Regions from separate parts of the Nitrosomonas sp. Is24 genome, predicted to be linked through region 3. Evidence: riboswitches for the same ligand, from Rfam matches in the RefSeq annotation. Region 3 holds a riboswitch; each other region holds the start of a gene.
The links. Region 3 has a riboswitch for cyclic di-GMP ahead of R2103_RS03455 (hypothetical protein). Riboswitches for the same ligand answer to the same signal wherever they lie in the genome.
Positions count from the first base shown of each region.

Region 1 (2,208 bases), 1.7 Mb from region 3:
GGATATGGAGCGCGCCAAGCGTTTTTATGAATCGGTGTTCCAAACAAAGCTGGAACAACTGGATAGTCCTGCGGGCATGCCGGTTGAGCTGTGGAGTTTTCCCATGCTGAAAGGTCAAATGGGCGCATCCGGCGCGCTGGTCAAAATGGCAGACGGGCCATCCGGCGGAAATGCTGTGCTGGTCTATTTTTCCTGTGCGGATTGTGCTGTTGAGGCTGCTCGTGCAGCCTCTGCGGGAGGGCATTTGATCCGTGAAAAAATGTCCATCGGTCCCTATGGCTTTATCGCTTTGATCCGAGACACCGAAGGCAACATGATCGGCTTGCATTCAATGCAATAGCCCTTTCTGCTTTCAACCGCAATAAACCCCGCTACACGGAGCGAGGCATCAAACCGGCCGGAATCAAATTATTTGTTACGCACCCAAGCGCGATTTAACCGCCTTTATTTGCTCATCCCAGAAATACTCCCTCAAGTATTCTTTCTATAAACCGAAACTAGAAAGCGAAATCTTACAGAAAAATCATTAATTTTCTGCACATCTTGAATCATTTGAAAAGGGCAAACCTCGTGAAAGCGGGGGGCGCAAAGTCTAGGTCTACAGGGCAAATGCCTCAGGATAGCATGACTGCCAGATTATATTGTTTGCTAAAACACAAGATCAGTTCTAGTCAAAAGTGGATAAGCATATAACATATGACTACATTGAGCAGTTTCTCTCCAGAGTCCTCCCTGATTTTTAGAGGATTTAATTCATGGAAAGTAACAAACAATCTTTACAAGCCGTACCTTCATCACTGCCTCATAGCCACCCATCACATTCTCTAAGTACCCATAGACCTGGCCTAACGAAACGCACAGTCACAGCTACTTCTCAGATTGGAATATTTCTTTTGACAGCATCATTATCTGTTACTTTAAATGCTTCACCACCAGAACAAGCAAATGATCACGCCATAGATAATCGCTCTAGCACTGCATCAGCCCAAAGTGTGCATTTTAAAAGCAACACTACAAAAGAATGGGCGAAAGGTCGGATTCTGGTAGTGCCACGTGCCGGTCTTCCTGCACAAGCTTTTGCAAATATTCTGAAAGATCATGAAGGCAAGGCCAGAAAAATTGGACAAAGCGAATTGTATATCGTTGATGTACCGGAATATTCTGAAGAAGGCATCGTTGCCACGCTTCAGCGCCATCCGCACCTTAAGTTTGCTGATCTTGATCACGCCGTTACCCCGGCTTTTGTTCCCAATGATCCAATGTATACCAATGCATGGCAGCACCCCATAATTGGGTCACCAGCTGCATGGGATATTACTCAAGGCAGCGGTATTACCATCGCAATCCTAGATACTGGGATTGATAACACACACCCTGATCTTGCCTCAAAACTAGTATCGGGCTGGAATTTTTATGATAACAACTCAAACTTCTCGGATGTGCTAGGCCATGGAACCGCTGTCGCTGGTACTGCTGCGGCAGCAACCAACAACAGCGTTGGTATAGCAGCAATCGCCGGTCAATCTATGATCATGCCCCTCAGAATAACTGACTTGAATGGCATAGGTTACTCTAGCACGATATCTCAAGCCCTGATCTATGCGGCGGATCACGGAGCACGTGTAGCTAATGCCAGTTTTGAAGGACTTTCTAGCAATCTATCCATTCGAAATGCAGCACAATATATGAAAGATAAAGGAGGTTTGGTAACGGTTAGCGCCGGAAATACCGGAACACTGGAAAGCTTCACGGTCACTACGAGCATGCTAGCAATAGCAGCCACTGATTTATACGATAATAAAGCAAATTTTTCGAGCTATGGTGATTACGTTTCACTAGCGGCGCCAGGGCAAAATTTCTATAGCACCCGGCTTGGCGGCGATTATATGCCGGTAGCCGGTACTTCTTTCTCAAGCCCATTAACTGCTGGCGTTATCGCACTCATGATGTCTGCCAATCCACAATTGGGCAGCGTTGACATCGAAAATCTGCTTTTCTCCACAGCCGTTGATCTCGGCGCAGCTGGTAAGGATGTCTATTTCGGTTATGGCCGAGTTAATGCCGCTGCTGCGGTACTGGCTGCAAAAAATGCAACGCCCACAATCGACTCGACAGCTCCTGCAATCTTCATCATCGATCCACTCGGCGGTGCCACTGTTTCCGGGTTGATTCCTGTCGATGTCGATGCAACCGATAATACCGGCGTGG
Region 1 covers NZ_JAWJZG010000001.1:2,471,695-2,473,902, forward strand. Annotated here, with positions in the region: gene R2103_RS11390 (VOC family protein) at 1-340, shown strand, start outside; cyclic di-GMP riboswitch class I at 551-636, shown strand; gene R2103_RS11395 (S8 family serine peptidase) at 894-2,208, shown strand, end outside.
Region 1: it holds a riboswitch for cyclic di-GMP, as region 3 does, so the genes downstream of both, R2103_RS11395 (S8 family serine peptidase) here and R2103_RS03455 (hypothetical protein) in region 3, are expected to answer to the same signal.

Region 2 (2,208 bases), 1.9 Mb from region 3:
ATACGGTGATTACGCACCTGACCGGCAAACGTAATCACCATGCAAAATCTCTAATAAACAATCGAAGCTACATTGCTGGCTGTCGATATATTACCCATCGCATCGAAAGCCTTCACTGTGTAACTATAAATAGACCCAGTAGCATTTCCAAGTGAGTCTGAATAACTCGTTGAAGTACTAACTGCAATTTTTGTTCCATTCCTGTAGATGTAATACCCCGCAACAGCGATATTATCGGAGGATGCATTCCAGGATAGCGAAACCGATGCAGAGGAAATAGTTCTTGTCTTACCTTTTACTTTTGTCGTGGTTGTAGTCGATTTTAATGCCGCCAGAAGTGAAGTGGGTACAGTCGGAGCAACAGAATCCGCATTGACGCAAGACACTCCGTCGCCACAAGGGAAGTCATTCCATATCTCCAATCCGGTAATGTGATTATCCACTGACACATGACCACCACTATATGGATTGCTCACAAAAATCCGGGTTATAGGAAGATTGTAATCCCCCATATTTGGCCCGTGGTAATCCGCTATCACTTCGCCATCGACGGCTGCCCAGAAGCGTCCATCAGTGCCACTTGACCGATGCCAGTAAACTTCAAACTTAAACCATTTATCTATCGGCACTGGAACAATATGATTATCTTCACGCCAGTAATCGACCCTGGTGGGGAATACGCCGCCCACATTATCACCCTTTGTCATCCAGTAGAGCTTGCCATCAGCTCCTTTCATTACAGTCACGCTCATCCGATAATCACCCTCTCCTGTGTTATTGTACCCCCCTGTCTTGAGTGAGAATTGTGTCCGCCAATTCGCGGACGAAACCGTATTATCCAACTGCGTTTCTAAATTTGCCTGATACTTAAACCAGTAAGTAATGTACAAATCATTGACATCACCTATTGTCCATGGTCTTCTAATCAACAGTGGCGCCTGTGAACCAGCCCGCCCCAATTCACCGGTTATTTTCACTTGTTGAAAAAGCTCATTAACCGCTTCCCCTTTTGGCCCAGCTACTGATCTGATTTCACCACTGATGTAATCTCCGATCGTCGTAGAAGTAATAGGATCGACAGTAATCAGTTGCACACCCGAGAAATTTGCACCTAGAGCAGAGACCGGCCAGCTATAACCAGTTTCTTTATCTGTACCTATAATATCCTGATAAGCCCCTTTAGTAGCAAAGCCATAGGGTGCTCCAAGCGATATACCCGCACCAAAGTTAGATTTAAACAGCAGACCGGCCGCATGGGTGACGGGAGCAGCCGCCAATACCAGCATCATGAGCACTACACCAGCACTCAGCTTGATCATGTAACTTGTTCCGGCGTTTCTCATTAACTCTGTTGCGTCATCCGTTGCCAGCGGATTGGCAGTTTGTCGTTTCTGATGATTGAAATTCATATTAGGGTTCCTCCTTAACGTTAAAAGGACGGAACTGCGTGGATATGCTTGTATCAACATTACTTCGTTCGATACTTGTCGAATCATTGCGATGATCAAGACGAGAGCGTTATCTGGCAGTCCTGCTATCCTGGGGCACTGGCCCGTTAGATCAGTGACTTTGCGTCCCCTGCTTTCGCAGGGTTTGCCTTTTTCATACTACGAACCATCTATAAGCAGGAACTGTGCCAATCAAGAATTTGCCGGTCGACAATTCAAGAAAATACAATTAACAAATACATTAAATGTATTCTTGTCATGGACACGCAGGAATCAAGCAAAGAGTAGGTGACGTTTCTTGTCAGCTGGCGACAAGAACGGTCAGCGCCGCATAGTAAAAATACAAAAAAGTGGAACGACCCCGGTTAGCCGTCCAATATTTTGTTGGTGCTGACATAGCACGGACGGTTATACTTCCCGGTCATTAAATTGCAAACTATTCAGCGTATAAGCAGGCTGAATTTATTCCCAACGAGAAAGCTGCTTCGCCAGCGCAAACCTGTTATGACTGAAACTGACAACGACAACGATCAGGACAATTCACCGACGCCGCTGCAGCAGGTCACGTTTCTGTTACGCAAATACAAGCTGGTCGAAGGTCTGGTGAATCTGCAGGATGCACCGGACGAATCGCTGGTTCATTCCGCGGTGCAAAAACAAAATCTGTCCGAGCTGCAACATTTTCTGGATCAACTCCACCCCGCCGATATTGCGCTGATTCTGGAAGCGCTGCCGCTGGAAGACCGGCTGCTGATCTGGA
Region 2 covers NZ_JAWJZG010000001.1:2,656,468-2,658,675, forward strand. Annotated here, with positions in the region: gene R2103_RS12170 (hypothetical protein) at 51-1,409, opposite strand; cyclic di-GMP riboswitch class I at 1,522-1,608, opposite strand; gene mgtE (magnesium transporter) at 1,953-2,208, shown strand, end outside.
Region 2: it holds a riboswitch for cyclic di-GMP, as region 3 does, so the genes downstream of both, R2103_RS12170 (hypothetical protein) here and R2103_RS03455 (hypothetical protein) in region 3, are expected to answer to the same signal.

Region 3 (2,208 bases):
ATGACCGCCGCTATACGGATTGCTCACAAAAATCCGGGTTATAGGAAGATTGTAATCCCCCATATTTGGCCCGTGGTAATCCGCTATCACTTCGCCATCGACGGCTGCCCAGAAGCGTCCATCAGTGCCACTTGACCGATGCCAGTAAACTTCAAACTTAAACCATTTATCTATCGGCACTGGAACAATATGATTATCTTCACGCCAGTAATCGACCCTGGTGGGGAATACGCCGCCCACATTATCACCCTTTGTCATCCAGTAGAGCTTGCCATCAGCTCCTTTCATTACAGTCACGCTCATCCGATAATCACCCTCTCCTGTGTTATTGTACCCCCCTGTCTTGAGTGAGAATTGTGTCCGCCAATTCGCAGATGAAACTGTATTGTCCAGTTGTGTCTCCAGATCAGCTTGATATTTAAACCAGTAAGTAATATACAAGTCTTTAACATCACCAATCGTCCATGGTCTTTGAATCAATAATGGCGCCTGCGAGCCAGCTCGTCCCAGTTCTCCGGTAATTTTCACTTGTTGAAAAAGTTCATTAACCGCCCCACCTTTTGGTCCTGTTACCGATCGAATTTGACTGCTAATGTAATTTCCGATCGTTGAAGACGTAATAGGATCGACAGTAATCAGTTGCACACCTGAGAAATTTGAGCCCAAAGCAGAAACCGGCCACATATATCCGGTTTCTTTATCGGTGCCATTGATCATCTGATATGCTCCGTGAGCTGAGAAGTTATATGGCGCTCCGAGAGAAACACCAGAACCTAAATTAGATTTAAAAAGCAGAGAAGCTGCATAAGCTGCCGGGGTCACAAAGCTCAATGCAGTCAGTAGCAATAGCATATTAATAAATACCATGTTAACGCCACGCCGGGCAAAGCAATTAGCATTAGATTTCTCTATATGTAGCTGCTTTATAATTAAAACCGGAAAACTGCTGGCTTGTAATGCTTGATTGTTAATATTCATATAACGTTCCTCCTTAGAGTTAAAGGATGGAACTGCATGGATACGCTTCAAAGTTATTTCATTCGATAATTATCAACATCAATATAACGTAGTAAATAAACGAGTAACGTATCTGGCAGTCCTGCCATCCTGGGGCATTCGCCCTTTAGATCAGTGACTTTGCGTCCCCTGCTTTCGCAGAGTTTGCCTTTTTCATGTTGCGATACTAATTCAGCATAAACCGTGCCAACTGTAGCCGCCGAAATGACATCCCAAAACTGCTATAGGTAATTAAACTTTGAAAAAATAGATAGAAGCATGATAAGCCCGGAAAAAAATAAGTAATATTCCAGCGAATTCAGAACTAAGTGTCATTGGCATCAATTGAAAGACAAGAGATCGTACAATTGGCATCGCGTTATAGAATTTGCTCAGCACGAATCAACCGCTAAAAATAGCAGTTACTGGAAAAGCCACATAACTATTTGCCCGCAGGTATGGCACCAGAAAAGATAAGATGAGTAGTGTCGATGATTGCATCGCGGGATCTGGCAATTCGCACAGAGTTTGATTTCTGGCAAAAAGACTTGATCATTGAGTCCGCGAGAACGAGAAATGATGATTATGCAAAATAACCAAGTGAGCTTTCTCCGTCAGTGTCAGTATTATCAGGAATGATCTATTATTGTCGAATAAAACCGGCTGATGATGTCCATTTAACGTTGCCACAATAAACTCAAAATATTGCAATACGGCTCACAAAGCTACGCAATTTGGCTAGTGCAATTCAATGGTGAGCAAACCATGGTAGCCAGTTGCGCAAATTTTGCGCTTGCCAAGTCTTTTATGATCGCAAGCACATGCTTGGCATACTTATAGGCTAGAACATACAATCTCAAAAGGTTGATTAAATTGAATGCCTATAATCGATATCAAGCTATAAATCCAGAACCCATTAACATATCATGTCATTAGTTAACAAAAAATGTCACTATAATCGCCTAGGTAATTGGCCCCGAAATAGTGTTATTACAGATCCATCAAATTACGGTGATAATTGAATCAATCTCTTCATTTCAAGGCAGCAACCTGCTGATATACAATCGCCAAGTAATTCGCCGCGCCCGGTGCTAAAAATTTCTCTATTGCATAGTGATAATTGTAAGCAGACATTCTTTTAAGCATGCCTCGATCATCAATCAGCTGCTCGATCGCACCCATGATATCCGCCACTTCTTTCTGTCGCACTAG
Region 3 covers NZ_JAWJZG010000001.1:796,946-799,153, reverse strand. Annotated here, with positions in the region: gene R2103_RS03455 (hypothetical protein) at 1-978, opposite strand, end outside; cyclic di-GMP riboswitch class I at 1,090-1,176, opposite strand; gene R2103_RS03450 (glycosyltransferase family 4 protein) at 2,029-2,208, opposite strand, start outside.